DNA from 2 places in the Paraburkholderia flava genome. Region 1 is predicted to be linked to the other one. Evidence: riboswitches for the same ligand, from Rfam matches in the RefSeq annotation. Region 1 holds a riboswitch; the other holds the start of a gene.
The links. Region 1 has a riboswitch for thiamine pyrophosphate ahead of E1748_RS30675 (FAD-dependent oxidoreductase). Riboswitches for the same ligand answer to the same signal wherever they lie in the genome.

Region 1 (6,656 bases):
CTTCACCGAGGCAGTCGAAAAACGATCGGTCGCAAGGCCGCGTGTCTCGTAACGCGCGGTCACAACAACATGACCGCGCTGGAGCAAGGTCAGGTCGATCGTCGACAGATAGGCGGTGGGTTGCTCGCTGAACGCGCGTTGTCCGTAATCGATCGCCGCCGCGTAGACCAGCAGCGCTTCGCAGCCGGGCGGCGACGTGCCGGGGTTGTACAGATCGGAGTGCACGCCGCGCTCGGTCAGCACCGTCTGCAGCGCAGGCACGAAGTCTCCGGTCGTGACGGTCTGGTTCAGTTCGATGCAGACGTGCGGCACGTCGAGCGGTTTGCCCGTGACGTAGGCCGGCGACGAGTAATGCGTCGCGGCCGCGTAGCCCGCCTGGATCACCGAGCCGGTCGCATCGACGATCGAGATCAGCGTCCAGGCGCAGCCGTTCAGCGTGAGCGTCGCGATGACGAGCACCAGCGCGGCCGAGAGGCGCACGCTGCACGACGAGCGACGACGGCGCGGTGACAACGCGGAACATGGCACGGAGTAAGAGACAGGGCGTATGGCGAGCCGCATCGGACGTCGCGGCTCAGCGTGCGATGCGACGCGCAGCCGACAAAGCGGAAGCCGCGAAAGGCGGCCGGCAGGCGAGGCGGTGGTTCGGCATGAGCGCGGAATCCGGTGGCGGTCAGTAGCGGTAATGAGCGGTCACTAGCATGACGTACCGAACGAAACGGCACGTGACGCATGACGCGGGCACATCGCTATCGTCGCCGGTCGACGCAAAATCAAAACGACGAACAGCCTGTCCGGAAGCCAAATGCTTTCCAGGTCTTGCCGTTTGTTTCGGAGGTTTTCTTGCGCGCGAGCGTTCGGTTGCGATTAACCGAGCGTCAGTCCGCCATCGATGTGAATCACCTGACCGGTGATGTGACGCGCTTCGTCGGAGAGGAGGAAGGCGATCAGCGCAGCGATGTCGTCGGGCTCGGCGATGTGGCCGAGCGGTGTCGCCTGCGCGGCGCGGGCCCATGCGGGCGCATTCTCTGCGCTGGGGCCGTGATCCTTGCGCGTGTAACCGGGTGCCACGCAATTCACCGTGACGCCGTGCGGCGCGAGTTCAGCTGCTGCGGTTTTTGCAAGCGACTCGATCGCCGCTTTCGCGGCAGCAGTGGCCGCGAACGGCGTGTCCCTACGATAGCGATGCGCGACGAACGAACTCAACGCGACGACCCGACCGCGCGACGATGTTTCGAGCGCGGGTGTCGCGCGCCGCACGAGCGCCGCGAAAGCTGCCGGCATCGCGGCGAATGCATCGGCGAACGTGTGTGCGTCGAGTGTGCCGAGGGTCTGCCGTTGAGCATGTCCTGCATTCGCGACGAGTTGATCGAGTGCGCCGAATGCAGCGAGCGTCTGATGGACGATGTGTTCGGCCGCGCCCGGTTCGGCGAGATCGCCGTAGACGGTCGAGCAGAGTGCGCCCCGCTCGATGCAGTCGACGGCAACCGCGTCGAGCCGGTGCCGCGCATCGGCATCCGCGCCGCGTGCGTGCAGCATCAGCGAGACGCCGGGTGCCGCGAGCCGTCGTGCGAGCGCCGCACCGATGCCGGAGCCCGCGCCGGTGATCAGCACCACGCGTTGTGCGGATCGCGGCGCGATGTCGCTCATGCGGCGACCGGCTCGTCGCTACGCTGGACCTCGAGCGTTTCTTCGTGGAACGAGGCCAGCGATTCGCGGTGTGCGACGCTGACGATCGCGGCCTTCGGCAGACGCTCGGTGAACAGATGATAGAGACGCGCTTCGTTGTCCGCGTCGAGCGCGCTCGTCGCTTCGTCGAGGAACAGATAGTCCGGCTTGTGCAGCAGCACGCGCGCAGCCGCGAGACGTTGCTGCTCGCCCGGCGACAGGATGCGCGTCCAGTGGCCGGATTCCTCGAGGCGGTCCGCGTACTCCGACAACCGGCAGACGCGCAGCGCCTCGGCGCATTCGTCGTCGCTGAAGGTGCTGGCCGGCGACGGGTAGGTGAGCGCGGCCTTCAGCGTGCCGATCGGCAGATAGCTCTGCTGCGGGATGAACATCATCCGCGCATCGACGGGCGCGTCGATCGAGCCGTCGCCGAACGGCCACAACCCGGCGAGCGCGCGCATCAGCGTGCTCTTGCCGGACCCGGACGGGCCGCGCACGAGCCAGCGCGAACCGGGCTTGATCGCGACGTTGCGGATCGTCGACAGCGCGTTGCCGTTCGGCAGCGCGAGCTTCAGGTCGCTGGTGGTGAGGCCGACGGAATCGATGTAGTGCAGCTTGATGCCGCCGTGTTCGGTGGCCGGCGACACCGATTCCTTCAGACGCGGTGCATGGACGATGCGCTTGAATTCGCGCAGCCGGTTCACAGTGGCGCGCCATTCGACCAACGTGCTGTAACTGTTGATGAACCACGAGAACGAATCGCTGACGGTGCCGAAGGCCTGCGAGATCTGCATCAGCACGCCGAAGCTGAACGCGCCGGCGAAGTAGCGCGGCGCGGCGACGACGAGCGGGAAGATGATCGCGATCTGGCCGTAGAACGCCAGCACGAACGTCAGCCGCTTCGTGTACTTCATCACGGCCCACCAGTTGTCGCGGATCCGGCTGAACAGTCCCTGCGCGCTGCTTTTCTCGGTTGCCATGCCGTCGTAGAACGCGATCTGTTCGGCGTTCTCGCGCAGCCGGATCAGGCCGAAACGGAAGTCCGCCTCGACGCGCTGCTGCTGGTAGTTGATCGACACCAGCGGATGACCGACCTTCTGGATGATCAGCGAACCGGCGACTGCATACAGCGCGGCGGCCCACACCATGTAGCCGGGAATCTGCAGCGGCATGCCACCGAGCGTGATCGACAGCGCGCCTGCGAGCGACCACAGGATCGTGATGAACGAGACGAGCGTGACGAGTGTCGAGAGCAGATCGAGCGTCAGCGACAGCGTCGTCGTTGCGAACGATTGCAGGTCGTCGCTGATCCGCTGGTCGGGGTTGTCCGCAAGGCGGTCGCGTTCGATCCGGTAGAACGCGGCATCGCCGAGCCATTCGTTCAGGTAGCGCGTGGTCAGCCACTGGCGCCAGCGGAAGCCGAGCATCTGGCGCAGATACCGGCCGTACACCGCGAGGATGATGAAGCCGAACGCGAGCGCAGTGAAGATGCCGAGCAGATGCGGGAAGTCGTGGACGTTCTTGCTCTGCAGCGCGTTGTAGAAGTCGGCGTTCCAGCGGTTGAGCCGCACGTTGATCCACACGACGAGCAGATTGATCACGATGATCGTGACGAGCAGCCCCCATGCAACCTTGCGTTCCTCGGACACCCAGTACGGCTTGATGAGGCTCCACGCGGACACGCGATCGTCTTTCGGCGGGATGCTGCTGGAAGGGAGTGTGGTGGTCATGAGCATCCTGATGATGTGCCGGCTCAGGGCGGGTTGCGGTGGCGCGTCGCAGGATGCAGCGATTGCCGCGACGCGCGTGACGTGGCGATTCTCACGCGACCCGCTTAAGCCAGTCTTAATGGTTACGCGGCCCGGCGATGCAACTGCGCCGGCCCGCGCGGCCTCGGTTCACGGCATTGTGCCAGAGCACCGTGACTCGCCGTATTTGCAGCGGCCGGTGACTAACACCGGGCTCCCCGCCGAGGGCGCCGCCCCCCGTTTGCGACCGTCCGGCGTTTTATGGTCTAATGACCTTCGACGAAACAGGGGTGCTTCGCGCGCTGGCCACACGCCGCAGCGAGGCTGAGAGAGACCCTTCGCACCCGATCCGGGTAATACCGGCGCGGGAAGTTTCCGGAAGTCCTGTTGTCTTCCTTCTCCGCCGGACCGGCACCTCCACAAGGGTGCAGTCCGGCCGGCCTCGCCCGCCGGTTTCGTCCTTGGGTACGTGCGCTTTCGCCGTACGGAAAGGAACCGATGAGCGCTTATTCTTCAGTCTTTTGTTTCGCCTGCGTGCCGCTGTCGCTGCGCTTTCGTCCGGCGGTCGCGCGATGAACGCTGCCTTGCACGTTTCCGCCAACCGGCCGGATTTCGCGGTGATCGGCGGGGGGCTGTGCGGACGGCTCGTCGCGTGGCATCTCGCGGGGGCGGGGCATCGCGTTGCGCTGTACGAGCGCGGCGATGCGTCGGGCTCGCAGGCGGCTGCGTGGGTCGCGGCGGCGATGCTCGCGCCGCTCGCCGAAGCCGCGAGCGCCGAACTGCTGATCACGCAACTCGGCGCCGCGTCGCTCGAAACCTGGCCGCGTCTGCTTGCCGAACTTCCGCAGCCGGTGTTTTTTCAGCGCAACGGCACGCTCGTCGTGTGGCATCACGCGGATCGCACCGAGGCTCCGCTGTTCGAACGTCGCGTGCGCGCGAATGCGCCGGCTGAGTGGTTCGATGGTGCTGACGGGAGTGGTTTCGTCGCGCTGTCCGGTACGCAACTCGGTGCGGCCGAACCGGCGCTCGCCGGGCGCTTCTCGCAAGGCTGGCTGCTGCCGCGCGAAGGACAACTCGACAACCGTCAGGTGCTCTCTGCGCTCGCGGCCGGACTCGCGGCACGCGGCGTCGAACTGCACTGGAACACGCCCGTCGACGATCGCGCGATGCCGGACGCGCACGTCACGATCGACTGTCGCGGCCTCGGCGCGAAACCCGTGCTGCCGACGCTGCGCGGTATTCGCGGCGAAGTCGCGCGGGTGCACGCGCCGGGCATTGGGCTCACGCGTCCGGTGCGGCTGCTGCATCCGCGCTATCCGCTCTATATCGCGCCGAAGCAGAACGACCTATACGTGATCGGCGCGACGGAAGTGGAAGGCGAGGACATGTCGCCGATGTCGGTGCGCTCCGCGCTCGAATTGCTGAGCGCTGCGTTCTCGGTGCATCCGGCGTTCGGCGAGGCACGCATTCTCGAACTGAACTCGCAGTGCCGGCCGACGCTGCCCGACCATCGTCCGGCGCTGGTGTGGAACGGCGCACGCACGTTGCGCGTGAACGGCCTGTACCGGCACGGCTACATGATCGCGCCGGAAGTCGCCGACGAGGCCGCGCGTTTCGCGGCGGCGCTGCTCGACGGACGTGTCGCCGACACCGACACGTTTGCGAACTGGCAACGCGACGCGCGCTGGAGCGAGCTGTTTCATCTCGATGCACTGAGCCAGCCGGACCCGGCACGCGAACCGGCATGACGCCGATGACCGCAAGCAATAACGAACGCAATAACGAAGACCCGCATTCGACCGACACACCATGAACATTCACATCAACCAGAAGCCGCTGACCTTGCCCGACGACGCGACCGTCGCCGATGCGCTCGCCGCGTGGGGCGCGCAGCCGCCGTTCGCGGTCGCGCTGAACGGCGACTTCGTCGCGCGCACGCAGCATGCGGCGCGCGCGCTGCAGCCGGGCGACCGGCTCGACGTCGTGCAACCCGTCGCGGGCGGCTAAGCCGCGCCCCGCACAGTCAGACGCAAGGATTCAACATGACTTCCCTCGCTTCCATTCCTGCTTCCCCGGCGCCCGTCGACGCGCTTCGTCTGTACGGCGAGACGTTCGCGAGTCGCGTGCTGCTCGGCACGTCGCGCTACCCGTCGCTGCAGTCGCTGTCCGATTCGATCGACGCCGCGCGGCCCGGCATGGTGACCGTCGCGCTGCGCCGGCAGATGAACGAGGGCGGCGCCGAAGCCGGCTTCTTCGATCTGCTGAAACGCCACGGCGTGCCGCTACTGCCGAACACGGCCGGCTGCCTGACGGTCGGCGAAGCGGTGACGACCGCGCAGATGGCGCGCGAAATTTTCGAAACGGACTGGATCAAGCTCGAACTGATCGGCGACGACTACACGCTGCAGCCCGACCCGATCGGCTTGATCGAAGCGGCAACGCTGCTCGTGAAAGACGGCTTCAAGGTGCTGCCGTATTGCACCGAGGATCTCGTGATCGGTCGTCGTCTGCTCGACGCGGGTTGCGAGGCGCTGATGCCGTGGGGCGCGCCGATCGGCACCGGCAAGGGCGTCGTGAATCCGTACGGATTGCGCGTGCTGCGCGAGCGTCTGCCGGACGTGCCGCTGATCGTCGATGCGGGGCTGGGTGTGCCGTCGCACGCGTGTCAGGTGATGGAGTGGGGCTTCGACGGCGTGCTGCTGAACACGGCGGTGTCGCAGGCCACACATCCTGCGGCGATGGCCAGCGCGTTCGCGCTCGCGACCGAAGCCGGACGTGCCGCGTGGGTCGCGGGTCCGATGGCCGAGCGCGAAACGGCGCATGCGAGCACGCCGGTAGTCGGCATGCCGTTCTGGCATCAAGACGGGAGCGCCGCATGACGCAGACTCTGCCGCTGTCCGGCCGCGACCTGTTCTGGCCGCCCGCCGACGAACTCACCGAAGCCGCCGAGCGCATCCGCGCGCGACTCGGCGACTGGCCGCCGACGCACGCGCCGTGGCGCATCTGCCTGACCCCGCCGGACGATGCGAACGGCGGCGACCTGATCGTCATCTCGGATGAGCAGCACCACGGCGACCACGTCGCGCGCTGGCTCGTGCATGGCGCGGGCGTGATCGAAGCGGCGGCCGGCACCGCGACGCTGCATCTCGGCGGCGAGCGCTATCAGCTTGAAGGCACGCTGCCGGAAGACTGGATCCCCGCGCTGGCCGCGTTCCTCGACTGCGGGTTCGTGCCGCACGA
Region 2 (6,656 bases), on a different contig from region 1:
GCGATGATCGAAGTCGTGAAGAAAGTGCAGAGCACGCGACGGTCTTCGTGAAAACCAGCGCGACGCGGCGCTTACACGAACGAGCCGGACGCGCGCCGCACGATCACGCTAAGCGACGATTGCGCAGCGGACCCTGGCGCGTTCCACTGCAACGCGCCGGTAACCGACGATCAGGCGATCAGTGATGCCAGCCGCGACCGCCGCCACGCCATCCGCGACCACCGCCCCAGCCGAAGCCCAGCGAGATCGACGGACCCCACCACGCCGGACCGCCCCACGAAGGGTACGCAGGATAGTAGCCGGGGTAGTACGCGGGGTAGGCGGGATACGCAGGCGCGACATACACCGGCGGCTGCGCGACTGCGTAGGTGGGCGGCGGCTCGTATTGCTCGTCCGGTGTGGCGACGGGAGGGCGTACTGCCCTCGACGATGCCGAAGGCGGCGGCGGGGCCGGCACGGCCTGCTGCGTCGTGGCGGCCGGCACGGTCGGGTAATAGGTTGCGTAGCCCGGCGAGTAGTAGCCGCCCGGGTAATAACCGTACGGGTAGTAGCAGCCGGAGAGCGAACCGGCCAGTGCCAGCAGGCCGACAGTGCCGACGAGTCTTGGCGTGGCGAAACGGGTGTTCATGACGGAACTCCTTCAATCGGCGCGCGGCGCCGCGAGATCCTCCGAGCTTACGCCCGACGCGCAACGCCCGGGTTGCGAAGCAGTAACCGCATATTTCACGCCGTTGCAAAAAGAGACGCGGCGCATCTGTCGATGGATGCGCCGCGCCGTTGTTTCTTCATTCTCTGTCGACGCCGCGTTCGTTGCGCAACGTATCGACACCGCCTGCGGTACGCGGCGTTCGGGCTCCCTGATTCTGCCTGGCTATATCTGGCTTTGCGCGTCTGTCGCCGCAGGCTTACTTGCCGACCTGATTACCAATCAGACCGCCGGCCGCCGCACCGCCGAGCGTCGACAGCGCATTGCCGCCGATCGCCGCGCCCGCCACGCCGCCGACGCCCGCGCCGATGGCCGTATCGCGTTGCCGCGTGGTCATGCCGTCGCACGCCGCTAGACTGGTGACGACCGCTGCGATCGCCGCAAACGTACCGATTCGACGAATCGTCTTCATGATGAGCCTCCTTCCTCGATGGTTCTGGATTCCGGAGCGCAGGACGCCCCTGTTAATCCCATCGTAGCCGCGTGCGTCGCGTCGCGCGGTTTCCAGTTGTGTGCGCTTGTCAGGGAAATGTTGGTTTGGTAAGGGGATGTTTCCGGACGGAACCAGCGGCCCGGCCAGGCAGTATGAGCCCGCGTAAACCCGCGGGTTATCCCCCGTTGACCCGTCGCTTACGTCTTCGCTACAGTGCGGCATCGTGTTCGTTATATGAATCGTTGTTCTTATATAGAACTTTTTGAGGCGGCCGATTTCACCGCATGCGTCGGTATCATTCACCGGTCCAGGCCCGGCACGGATGCAACAGAGACGGCACTGTCGCGTGCCGTCAGAACGAAGTGGAGGAGACGTGAACCAGCGCCCTGTCGTCGATGTGCAGACGTTCATCAACGAGCACCCGTTCTCGGGTTTCCAGTGGCTCATCTTCGCGATGTGTTTCGCGATCGTGCTGCTGGACGGTTTCGATACCGCCGCGATCGGTTTCATCGCTCCTTCGCTGGTCAACGAGTGGAGCATCAGCAAGCCCGCGCTCGCACCGGTGCTGAGCGCTGCGCTGTTCGGTCTCGCGTGCGGCGCGCTGGTGTCCGGTCCGCTGTCCGACCGGCTTGGCCGGCGCGCGTTGCTGACCGGTTCAGTCGGCCTGTTCGGTGTCGCGTGTTTCGCATCGTCGTTCTCGGGCAATCTGTCTGAGCTGACCGCGTTGCGTTTCGTCACCGGCGTTGGGCTCGGCGCGGCGATGCCGAACGCGGTGACGGTGATCGGAGAGTTCTGTCCCGATCGTCGTCGCGCGACGCTGATCAATCTGATGTTCTGCGGCTTTCCGCTCGGGGCTGCATGCGGCGGCTTTCTCGCCGCATGGATGATCCCGCATTGGGGCTGGCGTAGCGTGCTGCAACTGGGCGGCGTGGTGCCGCTCGTGTTGACGGTTCTGCTGCTGCTCAAGCTGCCCGAGTCGGTGCGTTATCGCGTCGCGAAAGGGCATCCTGCCGAGCTGATTCGCGCGACGCTCGCGCGCATTTCATCGGCAGCATCGGAAGCCGGATCGTTCACGATGACCGAGACGGTAGCGCACGTCGAAGGCCGCAGCGGCATGCGCGTGGTCTTGTCGCGCGATTACATCGTCGGCTCGGTGATGCTGTGGTTCGCGTACTTCATGGGGCTCGTGATCTTCTACGCGTCGATCAACTGGATGCCGATCCTGTTGAAGGAAGCCGGCCTGAATCCGCAGCGCGCGACGCTGATCTCCGCGCTGTTCCCGCTCGGCGGTGTCGGTGCGGTGCTGTGCGGCGTGCTGATGGATCGCTTCAACGCGAACCGGATCGTCGCGGTGTGCTATGCGCTGACAGCAGTGAGTGTGTACTGCATCGGCCAGGCGCTCGGCAACGTCGGGCTGCTCGTGTTGACTGTGTTCGCCGCGGGCGTGTTGATGAACACCGCGCAGTCGTCGCTGCCTGCACTCGCTGCTGCGTTCTATCCGACGCAAGGGCGCGGCACCGGCGTCGCGTGGATGCTCGGCATTGGACGCTTCGGCGGTATCGCGGGATCGTTTCTCGTGGCCGAGCTGGCGCGTCGTCACGTGTCGTTCGAGGGAATCTTCGCGACGATCGCGGTCGCGGGTGTCGTATCGTGTGTGGCGCTGCTTGTGAAGCAGGCCGCGCATCCGTCGACGGGCGGTACGAAACCGGTCGGCGCCGAATCGCTTGGGCACTGACGCTGAATGAAACCGTGCGCGCGGACCCATCGGTCCGCGCGCACGGTGAAGCGGAATCTATATCAGCAGCGCATTAACGCTTATTGCCGCTGATAAATCTCCGCTCCCTTCTTCATGAACTCGATCGACTTCACTTCCATTCCTTTCTTCAGCGCTTCGTCGTCGGTCACGCCCTGCTGCGCAGCGAACTCGCGAACGTCCTGCGTGATCTTCATCGAGCAGAAGTGCGGACCGCACATCGAGCAGAAGTGCGCGACCTTCGCGGAATCCTTCGGCAGCGTTTCGTCGTGGAATTCACGCGCCTTGTCCGGATCGAGGCCGAGGTTGAACTGGTCTTCCCAGCGGAACTCGAAGCGCGCCTTGCTCAATGCGTTGTCGCGCACCTGCGCGCCCGGATGGCCCTTCGCCAGATCGGCTGCGTGCGCGGCGAGCTTGTACGTGATGATGCCGGTCTTCACGTCGTCCTTGTTCGGCAAGCCGAGGTGTTCCTTCGGCGTCACGTAGCAGAGCATCGCGGTGCCGAACCAGCCGATCATCGCTGCACCGATGCCCGACGTGATGTGGTCGTAGCCCGGTGCGATGTCGGTGGTCAACGGTCCAAGCGTGTAGAACGGCGCTTCGTCGCACCATTCCAGCTGCAGGTCCATGTTTTCCTTGATCAGCTGCATCGGCACGTGGCCGGGGCCTTCGATCATCGTCTGCACGTCGTGCTTCCACGCGATCTGCGTGAGTTCGCCGAGGGTCTTCAACTCACCAAGTTGCGCTTCGTCGTTTGCGTCGTAGATCGAGCCGGGACGCAGACCATCGCCGAGCGAGAACGCGACGTCATACGCCTTCATGATTTCGCAGATGTCTTCGAAGTGCTCGTACAGGAAACTTTCCTTGTGGTGAGCCAGGCACCACTTCGCCATGATCGAGCCGCCGCGCGACACGATGCCGGTCATCCGCTTCGCGGTCAGCGGCACGTACTGCAGACGCACGCCCGCGTGGATCGTGAAGTAGTCGACGCCTTGCTCGGCCTGTTCGATCAGCGTGTCGCGGAAAATTTCCCATGTGAGATCTTCGGCTTTGCCGTTGACCTTTTCGAGCGCCTGATAGATCGGCACCGTGCCGATCGGCACCGGGCTGTTGCGGATGATCCACTCGCGCGTTTCGTGAATGTGCTTGCCAGTCGACAGATCCATCACCGTGTCGCCGCCCCAGCGGATCGCCCACGTCATCTTGTCGACTTCCTCGCCGATGGAGGAGGTGACTGCCGAGTTGCCGATGTTCGCATTGACCTTCACGAGGAAGTTGCGACCGATGATCATCGGTTCGCTTTCCGGGTGATTGATGTTGTTCGGGATGATCGCGCGGCCGCGTGCGACTTCTTCGCGCACGAACTCGGCCGTGATCGCCGTCAGGCCATTCGGGCCGAACGCACTGGCGCCGAACGCCTGGCCCGGATGCTGGCGACCCATCATCGCGGCGAGTTTTTCGCCGTTCGGGCCGCTCGTTTTCAGGCTCTCAATATACTCGGCACGACGCTGGTTCTCGCGGATCGCGATGTATTCCATCTCCGGCGTGACGATGCCTTTTCGCGCGTAGTGCATCTGCGACACGTTCTTGCCGGCGACCGCGCGGCGCGGCGTGCGGTGCAGGCCCTGAAAGCGCAAGTCGGCGGTGGCGGTGTCGGCGGCGCGCTCACGGCTGAAGTCGCTCGACAGACCCGTCAGCGCTTCCGTGTCGGCGCGCTCTTCGATCCACGCCTGACGCAGCGCCGGCAGACCGGCGCGGATGTCGATTTTCGCTTCGGGATCGGAGTACGGGCCCGACGTATCGTAGACATAGACCGGAGGATTCTTTTCGCCGCCGAAGCTGTCGGGCGTATCGGCCTGCGAGATTTCGCGCATCGGTACGCGGATGTCCGGGCGCGAACCGGTCACGTAGACCTTGCGGGAATTGGGCAGCGGCGCGACAGCGGCTTCGTCGACGTGAGCGTCGGCGGAAAGGAACTTCGGGTTGGCGTTCATGCGTTATCTCCTCTAGCCAGGCAATGTGGGGCGGCTAAGCAGGAGACGAGATGAAGTGAGTCGGGTTTCGCGGGAGGTCTTGCAGGGATAAGCAGCGAAGCCCGTACGCTTCCCTGCGCTGGCATTATCCAGATCAGGTTCAAAGGGTATTTCTCACCCACGTGGCTCACCGCCCGAAGACGATGTGCGACGCAGGACCCCCGCGTTAGCAGCGCACACGATACACCGGCCGGCGGGGGCTTGGCAACCCGTCGCGCTTGGGTTTCTGACGATCGCCTGACGTCATGCCGACGATCGTCTATCGCGTACCGTCTGCAAAAAAATCTTCGCTCCGGCTGTCATAACGACGTTCCTGCACCGACCAACGTTCGGATTCCTCGCAGGAGCACGTCATGTCTATCGTTTCGAGCCGCGGTTTGATTGCGCGGATTTTTCTTGCACGCAACGTTGTGCGCGTTTTTGCGTTGCTTGCCGCGTTCGGTGCTGTCGTCGCGAGCGGGGCCGCGAATGCAGCGGCAGGCCAGTGCATCGCGCACAGCCCCGCGCATCGCGTCGCGCTCGTCGAGCTGTACAGCAGCGAAGGCTGCGACAGCTGTCCGCCGGCCGACCGTTGGTTCGGTCAATGGAAAGAGAGCGGCGTCGCGCAGGGCATCGTGCCGCTCGCGATGCACGTCGATTACTGGAACAGCCTCGGCTGGACCGACCGCTTCTCGCAGCATCGTTTTACCGAACGGCAGCAGAGCCTGACCGATCTCGGCGGCGGCCACACGATCTACACGCCTGAAGTGTTCGTCGCGGGACGTGAGTTGCGCGGCTGGTCGAGTGCGGAGAGTTTCGGTGACCGGGTCAAGCGGATCGTCGGCGAGCCTGCGACGGCGGATGTATCGGTTGCGCTTGCGCCGCGAGTGGGCGGCGCGGCGAATGCAGTCGATATCGACGCGCAGTTCGCGGCGCGTGCATCAAACACATCGCCTGATTCTCTGAACGCCTACGTCGCGGTGTACGAGAACTCGCTCGTCTCGCAGGTCAAGGCAGGCGAGAACAGCGGTGCGACGCTGCATCATGAGCGCGTCGTGCGGCAGTGGATCGGCCCCGTTCCGCTCGCATCCGGACATGCGCAGATTCGCCGCGCACTCGCACTCGACGATCCCGGCGCCACCGCACCCGTCCCGGCGTCGCACTTCGGCGTCGTCGCGTTCGTCGAGAACGCCGCGACCGGCGACGTGCTGCAGGCCGCCGATCTGCCGGCGTGCCAGTAGGCCCCCCACGATCACGAAGGAGCTCACGATGAATCCCTTACCCATGCCCGCGTCCGCGCCGGCACCCACACCGAGCGTGCCGCGCGAGCGCCCGATCCACCCGCGCTGGGTGCGCGTCACGCATTGGCTCAACGCGCTCGCCGCGATCACGATGATGCTGTCGGGCTGGCGGATTTACGACGCGTCGCCGGTATTCGCGGGCTTTTCGATTCCGCCCGCGATCACGCTCGGCGGCTGGCTCGGCGGCGCGCTGCAGTGGCACTTTGCGGCGATGTGGCTGCTCGTGTTCAACGGGCTCGTCTATCTGATCCTGACCATCGCAAGCGGGCGGTTCATGCGCAAGTTCTTGCCGCTGTCGCCGCGTGCCGTACTGCGCGATCTGGTGAGTGCATTGCGCGGCCGGCTGGCGCACGACGATCTGAGTCACTACAACGCGGTGCAGAAGCTCGCATACGTCGTCGTGATCGTCGATCTGGTCGTGCTCGTGCTGTCGGGGCTCGCGATCTGGAAG

Region 2: another riboswitch for thiamine pyrophosphate. It lies ahead of thiC (phosphomethylpyrimidine synthase ThiC); the one in region 1 lies ahead of E1748_RS30675 (FAD-dependent oxidoreductase).

Annotation. Positions count from the first base shown of each region.
Region 1 is NZ_SMRO01000005.1:56,955-63,610, forward strand. It holds gene E1748_RS30660 (hypothetical protein) at 1-480, opposite strand, end outside; gene E1748_RS30665 (SDR family NAD(P)-dependent oxidoreductase) at 868-1,650, opposite strand; gene E1748_RS30670 (ABC transporter ATP-binding protein/permease) at 1,647-3,398, opposite strand; TPP riboswitch at 3,693-3,804, shown strand; gene E1748_RS30675 (FAD-dependent oxidoreductase) at 3,989-5,164, shown strand; gene thiS (sulfur carrier protein ThiS) at 5,226-5,423, shown strand; gene E1748_RS30685 (thiazole synthase) at 5,459-6,295, shown strand; gene thiE (thiamine phosphate synthase) at 6,292-6,656, shown strand, end outside.
Region 2 is NZ_SMRO01000002.1:1,009,904-1,016,559, forward strand. It holds gene E1748_RS15970 (hypothetical protein) at 179-628, opposite strand; gene E1748_RS15975 (glycine zipper 2TM domain-containing protein) at 906-1,118, opposite strand; gene E1748_RS15980 (MFS transporter) at 1,513-2,874, shown strand; gene thiC (phosphomethylpyrimidine synthase ThiC) at 2,955-4,886, opposite strand; TPP riboswitch at 4,979-5,098, opposite strand; gene E1748_RS15990 (DUF1223 domain-containing protein) at 5,279-6,145, shown strand; gene E1748_RS15995 (cytochrome b/b6 domain-containing protein) at 6,189-6,656, shown strand, end outside.